Teredinibacter turnerae T7901: one gene and its partner. The protein of the gene in region 2 interacts with the protein of the main gene of each other region in a pairwise test. Links are inferred from orthologs where the notes say so. Each region holds a gene or a part of one and is shown on either strand. Other genes may lie near its edges.

The links. The genes of interacting proteins can lie anywhere in the genome.
Region 1: the proteins of TERTU_RS15895 (region 2) and mrdA interact in binary tests that used the Escherichia coli proteins (3 or more experiments, as listed by UniProt). The link is inferred for Teredinibacter turnerae T7901 from one-to-one orthologs.

The regions. Positions count from the first base shown.
Region 1 is NC_012997.1:617,754-621,910, forward strand. What follows is about bases 1-2,996. They hold mrdA (penicillin-binding protein 2), read left to right. Parts: upstream 1-560; coding sequence 561-2,432; downstream 2,433-2,996. Other genes in these bases: rsfS (ribosome silencing factor), read left to right, coding at 1-6; rlmH (23S rRNA (pseudouridine(1915)-N(3))-methyltransferase RlmH), read left to right, coding at 26-502; rodA (rod shape-determining protein RodA), read left to right, coding at 2,429-2,996. Outside these bases: more of rodA, read left to right, coding at 2,997-3,577; mltB (lytic murein transglycosylase B), read left to right, coding at 3,580-4,157. UniProt on the Escherichia coli protein: Catalyzes cross-linking of the peptidoglycan cell wall. Responsible for the determination of the rod shape of the cell. Is probably required for lateral peptidoglycan synthesis and maintenance of the correct diameter during lateral and centripetal growth.
Region 2 is NC_012997.1:3,971,337-3,976,764, forward strand. What follows is about bases 1,338-4,442. They hold TERTU_RS15895 (penicillin-binding protein 1A), read left to right. Parts: upstream 1,338-1,660; coding sequence 1,661-4,225; downstream 4,226-4,442. Other genes in these bases: TERTU_RS15890 (pilus assembly protein PilM), read right to left, coding at 1,338-1,506; rpmE (50S ribosomal protein L31), read left to right, coding at 4,387-4,442. In the rest of the region: TERTU_RS15885 (PilN domain-containing protein), read right to left, coding at 1-437; more of TERTU_RS15890, read right to left, coding at 439-1,337; more of rpmE, read left to right, coding at 4,443-4,596; TERTU_RS15905 (primosomal protein N'), read left to right, coding at 4,688-5,428. UniProt on the Escherichia coli protein: Cell wall formation. Synthesis of cross-linked peptidoglycan from the lipid intermediates.

The DNA of each region.
Region 1 (4,157 bases), 3.4 Mb from region 2 along the record:
CCGTAACCCAGTTCTGACGGCGCGCATGAAGATCTCGATACTGGCCGTGGGTGGCAAAATGCCCGCCTGGGTACAGGAGGGCTACGCGGAATACGCCAAGCGGTTGCCACGCGAAATAGAGCCGCGCATGGTGGAACTTGCGCTGGCAAATCGCTCTAAAAGCTACAGTGTGGACGCGGTAAAGCAGGCCGAGGGCGAGCAAATACTCGGTGCCTACGACAATGCCCCCGGTCACAAGCGCTTGATTTGTCTCGATGTACTGGGCAAATCGTTGCGCACTGAAATGCTGGCAGAAAAAATGGCTGCATGGCAAATGGACGGGGTAAACCCCTGTCTTGTTATCGGCGGGCCCGATGGCCTGTCGCAAAGTTGTCTACAGCGGGCCGATGAAAAATGGTCTCTTTCCGGCCTGACAATGCCCCACCCGTTGGTGCGCGTATTGTTGATAGAACAACTGTATCGCGCGTGGACAATTTTGCAGAATCATCCCTACCACAAATAGGCACCCGCAGAGTGCGCAGACATAACGACAACAAGTTGTACTGGAGACCTCGCCGCAGATGATGTGGGCCGGGGAACAACTCCACCAGTTTAAAGATCACCACCGCGAAGCCCGTGTATTCGCAGTGCGTGCTGCCATCTCCTTTCTTATGGTCGTGGCCTTGTTCGGTGTTTTACTTGCCCGCTACTACCGTTTGCAAGTAACTGACCACGAGGTATACGCCACTCGCTCCGATCGCAACCGAATACATGTGCGCCCGATACCCCCGAATCGCGGCCTTATCTACGATGCGCAGGGCCAATTACTCGCCGACAATCGCCCCACATTTACCTTGTCCGTGGTGTCTGAACGCACCTCCAACCTGGAGCAGACGCTGGACCACCTCGCGAATTTGATTGAAGTGAGTGAGCGTGATCGGGAAAACTTTTTGAAGCGTTTGCGTCAGCGGCGACGCCCGTTCGAGGCGGTACCGCTGCGGTATCGGCTAACGGAAGAAGAAATTTCCCGTATCGCAGTCAACGAGTTTGAGCTGGAGGGGGTGGAAATTGAAGCGCAACTAACGCGCGCTTACCCAAAAGGGGCGCTGTTTGCGCACACGGTGGGCTATGTCGGGCGCATAAACGAGCGCGAGTTGAGCAGTTTCGATCAGGCAACCTACGAGCGCTATAGCGGCACCCACAGTATCGGCAAGATCGGTTTGGAGCGGTATTACGAATCGGAGCTGCTGGGCCAGGTGGGCAGCGAAAATATCGAAACCAACGCGCACGGCCGGGTGTTGCGTACGCTTGAATTCACGGACCCTCAGCCAGGTAAAGACCTCTATCTGTTTTTAGACTCACGGCTGCAGCAGGTCGCGGTCGATCAACTGGCCGGGCGGCGCGGTTCGGTAGTCGCCATAGACGTTAAAACCGGCGGTGTATTAGCGATGGTTAGCGCTCCGGCCTATGACCCGAACCTGTTCGTCAACGGTATCAGCTACAAAGATTATCGCGCGCTCAATGAATCGCGTGACCTGCCATTGTTTAACCGTTCAATTCAGGGGCAGTATCCACCGGGGTCCACCATTAAACCCATGCTGGGTTTGGGCGGGCTTGAAGCCGGGGTAGTGGATTTCGATACGCATATATTTGACCCGGGCTATTACCAGTTGGAAAACGATGAGCGCCTCTATCGGGATTGGAAAAAGGGTGGGCACGGCCGCCGCGTGGATCTGCGCCAGGCGATTGTCGAATCCTGCGATACGTTTTTCTACGATATGGCGTTTCGGATGGGGGTGGATAGCATGCACCCGTTTGGCGACAAATTTGGCCTGGGCGAACGCACGCGTCTGGATATTCCCAGTGAGCGGCCAGGTTTGTGGCCGTCGCGGGAATGGAAGGAGCGGGTGCGAGGGCTGCATTGGTTCCCTGGCGATAGTTTGAATATCAGTATTGGCCAGGGCGACGTGCTGACCACCCCTTTGCAATTGGCGGTGATGACCGCGACTATCGCCTCCCGCGGCACACACCTGAGGCCGCGCCTGGTCAAGCAGTTGGGCGACCAGCCCACCGAGCGGGAGGTGGTCGACCAGATCGAGGTGCAGCCCCAGTATTGGGATTATGTACACAGTGCGATGGAAGGCGTCGTTCACAGTGCGCGCGGTACCGCTCACCGAATCAGCCGCGGAATCGGCTACAAGATGGCCGGTAAATCCGGTACGGCACAGGTTGTGGGTATCGCACAGGATGAAGAATATGACGCCGACAAACTGGATGAACGCCAGTGGGATCATGCGTTATTTATCGGGTTCGCGCCGGTGGAAGACCCTCAAATTGCCGTCGCAATAATTGTGGAAAATGGTGAGCACGGATCCAGTGCGGCCGGTCCCATTGCCCGCGAAGTATTCGATACCTATTTCGCCATGCAGGCAGAGGATAACGCCAAGCCATGAAACTCTCGCAGGATTTTGTCCGCCGGCTGCCCGATTCTCGCCACCATTTTGGTCGCCAGCAAGGACTCTGGCAGCGGCTGCATATTGATCCGATTCTATTGCTAATTTTATTGGCACTCACCTGCTTCGGACTGGTGGTGTTGTATAGCGCCAGCGGCCAGAGTGAGTCGATGGTGAAGCGCCAGTTCGTGTTTTTCAGTATCGCGTACTGTGTGATGTTTGTGGTGGCGCAACTGGATATGCAGATGGTGCGACGCTGGTCCCCGTGGCTTTATGTGGGGGGCATTATTCTGCTTATGCTGGTGATTCTGGTCGGTGTTGGGGCCAAAGGCGCGCAGCGCTGGATTAGCCTTGGCGTCGTGCGCTTTCAGCCGTCAGAAGCGATGAAAATCGCCGTACCGGTTATGACCGCTGCCTATTTCTCGACGCGTAGCTTGCCGCCCAAATTCACCGATATCGTCGTCAGCATGATAATTATCATGCTCCCGGCGGTACTGATTTTTATGCAGCCAGACTTGGGTACCGCCATTCTCATTGCTGCGTCGGGCATTATTGTGGTGTTTATGGCGGGGCTGCCATGGCGCTATATTTTTGGCAGTCTGGCGATGGTCGGCATCAGCATTTGGCCGATGTGGCACTGGGTGATGAAGGATTACCAAAAGCAGCGGGTACTCACACTGCTCGATCCGGAAGCGGACCGGCTGGGCGCAGGCTGGAACATTATTCAGTCGAAAACCGCGATTGGCTCTGGCGGTTTGCACGGCAAAGGTCTGTTCAACGGTACTCAGTCGCAGCTGGATTTTCTGCCGGAATCACACACCGATTTTATTATCGCGGTTATGGCTGAGGAACTTGGCTTGATTGGCGTGATCTTTTTATTATCGCTGTATTTATTGTTGATTGCGCGCGGGTTACATATTGCGTGGACGTCGCAAAATACGTTTAACCGTTTGTTAGCCGGTAGTATTACGCTCACGTTTTTTGTGTACGTGTTTGTGAATATCGGAATGGTGGCTGGTATGCTGCCCGTGGTTGGAGTGCCCCTGCCGTTGGTGAGCCTGGGCGGAACATCCATTGTTACCCTGATGACGAGCTTTGGTCTGCTGATGGCCATTGCCACCGAAAAGAAAAAGGTTGTTGCTTAGCTGTGCTAAAAAAATTCTGTTCTGTTGTTGTTTTTCTAATGGGTTCTACTCCGGTGCTGGCCGATTATTCCACCCACCCCGGTGCGCAGGCGTTTGTAAAAACCCTGGTGCAGGAACATCAATTCGAAGAGAGTTATGTTCTGGATATGCTGCGCCAGGCGGAAAAAAAGCAGAGTATTCTCGATGCGATTGCGCGCCCCGCTGAAAAAACCAAGCCCTGGAAGGACTACCGCAAAATTTTTCTCGGCGAGCCTCGTATCCAACAAGGGATCGAATTCTGGAACAACAACAAAGCCACACTGGCGCGCGCTGCTGAAGAGTTTGGCGTCGACGAACAAATGATCGTTGCGATTTTGGGTATCGAAACCCGCTACGGCAAACATACCGGTGGCTATCGCGTGTTGGATGCGCTGGCGACCCTGGGGTTCGACTACACCCCGCGCGGCAAATTTTTTCTTAAAGAATTGGAGAATGCATTTTTGCTGGCGCGCGAGCAAAAAGTGGCGCTCCCGGAGCTGACTGGATCATACGCGGGCGCGATGGGTTACGGTCAGTTTATTCCCAGCAGTTACCGAGCTTA
Region 2 (5,428 bases):
TCATCCAGCTGGCGCATAAAGGTGGAGACCCTGTTATTGGATTCGCTTACACCTTCTACTGAGATGCGATTGCCCGATTTCGACAAGGTGGTTACAAACACGCCGTCGGGAACGGCACGCGCAAACTCATCGAAATAATGCACAATAATCGACCGCTTACCCTCGAGATCCTGAATGACCTTCATTCGGTCTAATAACTGTTGGCGCTTCTTTTTCAAATCCTGGATTTCGACAACCCGCTTCTGGAGCAAATTAATTTCGCCCTGAAGCTTATTGTTGCGCGCATTCTGATTTTGGATGGAACCGTCTACCGAGCGCACCCATAAAAACGCGACACCCACCGCGAGTATGCAAACCCCCGCCAACTGAGTAAGGAATTCTTTTTTCTTTTCCTGACGAAACTCTTCGCGCCAAGGTAAAAGGTTGATCTGAGCCATGTTACACAAAGCCCCTCATAGCCAGCCCCGTTGCAATCATCAGCGAAGGCGCGTCGTTTGAAAGCGCGGTTGCATTTACCCGCGATGAAACCGACATATTCGCAAACGGATTTGCGACTGTCGCAGATGTGCCCAGCTTTTCTTCAATTAAACCGGCCAAGCCGGAGAGAGAAGCCACCCCCCCAGCGAGAACAATGTGGTCGACATCGTTGTATTGGCTGGATGAGAAGAAGAATTGCAACGAACGTGTTACCTGCTGAACGACGGCATCTTTAAAAGGCTCGAGCACTTCCGGCTCGTAATCATCGGGCAAACCGCCCTGCTTTTTCGCCAGACCCGCTTCTTCCGCGGACAAACCATAGCGGCGCTGAATTTCTTCAGTTAGCTGCTTACCGCCAAACAACTGCTCGCGCGTATAAATAGTCTTGCCATCCACCAACACACTCAGGGTGGTCATAGTGGCGCCAATATCTAAAATCGCCACCACCTGCTCTTCCTGATCCTCCAGCTGCTCCTGAATGAGCCCGAACGCGCGTTCCATGGTGTAGGCTTCCACGTCAACCACTTTGGCGCGTAAGTCAGCTAGTTCAAGAACAGACGCTCGTATATCAACGTTTTCACGCCGACAAGCTGCAAGCAATACTTCGACCTGGTCTGGATTTTTAGCGGAAGGCCCCAACACGTCAAAGTCGATCGCGACTTCCTCGAGCGGGTAAGGAATGTACTGATCTGCCTCGAGAGAGATTTGCGACTCCAGCGCTTCTTCTCCCAAATCTCCGGGCATTTCAATCACTTTAGTAATAACAGAGGAACCTGGAACAGCAACGGCACAATCTTTGACTTTGGTCCGCGACGATTGCACCACAGCTTTGATAGCCTGGGCGACCGCCTCAACGTCATTGATGTTTTTTTCGACTACTGCATTGGGTGGCAGAGCACGCACAGCATAGTTCTCGACCCTATAGCCGTTACCTTGCTGACTGAACTCTAACAACTTAACTGTTGTCGAACTCACATCTAAGCCGAGTACGGGATTCTTTTTTTTGTCGAACAAACTGAGAATGCCCATTTTTCTATCTATATCCGCTACTTAGGTTATGTTTATGTTATAGCACTTTAAGTAGAGGCTGCAACCGGATACTACGTAGGTAAAGTGTGAAAAAGGTCTTATAATGACCAAACTCACGCCATTCCCGCCTTAATTTCTGAATTACAATAGCCGAATGAGTCATAAGAACCCCTACCTAATAGCCACAGCATGGTTAGTGCTGGCCGGCACCGGAGCCGCCCTATCGCTGTTGGCCGGCATGTACCTTTATCTCAGCCCGCAGCTTCCGTCCGTCGATAGCCTTCGCGACGTCAAACTGCAAACCCCCCTGCGTATCTACTCGAGGGACAAAAAGTTGATCGCCGAATTTGGCGAAAAACGACGAAACCCAGTCAAGTATGATGAAATCCCGCAAGCCTATATTGACGCCCTGCTGTCCGCTGAGGACGACACTTTCTTTGAGCATGGCGGCGTGTCACTCAAAGGCTTGATGCGGGCAGCAACCCAGTTAGTCACCACCGGACGGCGCGCCTCTGGCGGCAGCACAATCACAATGCAGGTTGCGCGCAACTATTACCTCTCACGGCGCAAGACTTTCGCTAGAAAATTCAATGAAATTTTACTGGCGTTGCGAATAGAACAAGAACTGAGCAAAGAGGAAATCCTGGAGCTTTACGTCAATGTCATTTTTCTGGGCAATCGTGCGTACGGTATTAAAGCGGCAAGTCAGGTTTATTACGGCAAGGAACTGCACGACTTAAGTTTAGCTCAAATTGCAATGCTCGCAGGCCTGCCCAAGGGCCCGTCCTCGATGAACCCCATTGCTAATCCTCCGCGAGCCCTGGAAAGACGCAACTGGATCTTGGGCCGCATGCTGGAACTGGAAAAGATCGATGACGCAGCATACAACCTGGCGGTCGCCGAACCCGTAACCGCTGAGTACCATAGCAGTAACGTCGATGTAAACGCTCCCTATGTCGCCGAAATGGCGCGCACCAAAGCAATTGAACTGTTTGGCCTGGATGCCTACACGGAAGGCTACAAAGTATACACCTCAATCGACAGCCGGCTGCAAAACAAAGCCCAGCAATCAGTGATCGACGGGCTCATTCTCTATGATGAAAGGCACGGCTATCGCGGCGCGGAGCAGCAGTGGCCGCTGCTGCCTGGAATGAATACGCCGGAACCAGAAGCTAACGAGGAAGAGCCATCTGGCGATAGCGAGCGCTTACAAACGACCGCTATCGAGATTGACTACACCCCCTGGCAAGAGAAGCTTTCAACCATACCCGTGTACGGCGGTCTCATTCCCGCCGTCGTGATCGCCGTTGGCGAGCAAACCGCCAGGGTACTGCTCGAGGACGGAACACAGCTCGAACTCGGCTGGGAGCAAGGTCTTAAAACAGCAGCCCCATATATAAATGAAAGCAGTGTGGGGCCGCGGCCCGACTCCGCACAGGAGATCTTCGAGCCAGGCGCTCTAATACGCCTGCGCCAACTGGATGGTCATTGGCAGTTGTCACAGATACCGGCTGCGCAATCAGCGCTAGTGGCACTTTCCCCGCACAATGGCGCAGTGCTCTCACTCGTGGGTGGCTTCGATTTCAATCAAAGCCACTTTAATCGCGTTACTCAGGCCAGGCGCCAACCGGGCTCCAATTTCAAACCCTTTATTTACACCGCAGCGTTAGAAAATGGCATGACAGCTGCCACCATTATTAACGATGCCCCATTTGTTATTGAAGACGATGCACTGGAGAGTACCTGGCGGCCCAAAAACGATGGCGGCCGGTTTGATGGGCCAACGCGCTTGCGGCGTGCACTTTACCGCTCGCGCAACCTGGTATCAGTACGCATACTGCGTGAAATAGGGGTATCTACTGCTATCAGCGGCATGCACCGCTATGGCTTCAATGAAGCAGAGCTGCCTCGTGACTTATCGCTGGCCTTGGGCAGCCCCGGCCTGGCCCCCTTGGACATCGCCAATGGCTACGCCGTGTTTGCAAACGGCGGGTACCGTGTAGTGCCTTTCCTAATAGAGAGAATTGTAGATTACGATGCTAACGTGGTGTATGAAGCTCTGCCACACACTGTCTGCAAGAGTTGTGATCAAGAGACAGGTGGCGACGATAGCAGCGAAACCAACCTCAACGCCCCCTTTGCCTTTACCGGCGACGCGTTCGAGTTGCCTTTTGATATAAAGCGGTTACTGGGATTGCTCGAACCTCAAGATTTCCCCCGCGCAGCAAAGGTGCTCGATGATCGCGTTGCCTACATCATGGATTCCATCCTCCAGGATGTCATTCGCAAAGGCACAGGTGTGCGAGCCAAAGCGCTTGGCCGCGGCGACCTGGCCGGTAAAACGGGTACGACTAACGGACCCAACGACGCATGGTTCACTGGTTATAACGGCGAGATAGTCACCACCACCTGGGTTGGATTTGACCAGTTTGAGCCTTTGGGAAATCGCGAATACGGCGGCTCTGCGGCGCTTCCCATCTGGATAGATTTTATGCGAACCGCACTAGAAAACACCCCGGAAACACCGCGACCTCAACCTGCGGGCATTGTCACGGTCCGAATCGATCCGGAGACCGGACTGCGGGCACGCGCCGGCGATCCCGATGCCATCTTCGAAATTTTCCGCAGCGAATTCGCGCCCGCAGAAATTGACGAAGAGCAGCCCAACGGGAAATCACCTTACGATACCAGTGCCACCATTACTGAAGAGCTGTTTTAGTCAACCCGTAGCGCTAGCTACTTGCACTGGCGGCACTTTCTGGTAGTATGCCGCCTCCCTAAGTCCGGACATCCGGCAATAGTCTTACCCACGAGGTGCGGTGCCTGGCAATAGATCAGGTGGCGGCATCCAGCAAGGCCTGAATAAGGCAAGAGGCGAAAATGAAAGAAGATATTCAACCAAAATACGGCGACATGACTGCGACCTGCAGCTGTGGCAATGTCATTAAAACCCGTTCTACTCTGGCGAAAGACATTCATGTCGACGTTTGCTCCGAGTGCCACCCGTTTTATACCGGCAAGCAAAAAGTTGTCGATAGCGGCGGCCGTATTGATCGCTTCAACAAGCGCTTTACTCGTCGCAGCAAGTAATTCGCTCTTGCGTTCCCGAATACCCGCCTAACCAGGCGGGTATTTTCGTTATAGAATCTGCAGCCCCAACACTGCCAATTTCACACTCAAGATGACAACCACCCAAGACTGGTTCATCTCCGTTGCACTACCCGTTCCCCTGCGCAACACGTTCGACTACCGGCTCCCGACCGAGGCAGACCCAACTGCGAACTACATGGGATGTCGGGTTGCGGTTAATTTCGGCCACCAGGCGATGGTTGGCATTATTCTCTCTTGCCACCAGACTTCAACATACGATCCGGCGAAGATCGTTGCGGCGCTCGAAATCCTGGACCATAAACCGCTATTCACCGCTGAACTATTAAATTTATGCTGGTGGGCCGCGGATTACTACCAGCACCCGCTGGGTGAAACCCTTTCAACCGCGATGCCAACCCCGCTCCGGCAAGGCAAATCCAGTGCGCCGACACTCGCAGCCTGGCAACTGACGACAGAAGGGAAAGGGTTACCGGAAACCGCGCTCAAGCGTGCCAAAAAACAACAAATAGCGCTGCAATATCTCCTGCACAACGATTTCTTATTAGACGCCGACGCGCGCAAGCTGGACATCAACAGTACAACCATGGCGGCGATGCAGAAAAAAGGGCTGGTGGAAAAAGTCGAACGGGTTCCAGAGCATCAAGCGCCCAAAGACGCAGCAGATCAGCTGCTGCGCGAGTCACCGTTAGCTCTTACAGAGGAGCAAGAGGCTGCTCTCAGTCAATTGAGTTTTCATCGCTATACCTGCTACTTGCTGGAGGGGGCAACCGGTAGCGGCAAGACTGAGTTTTACTTACAAGCTATTGCACGC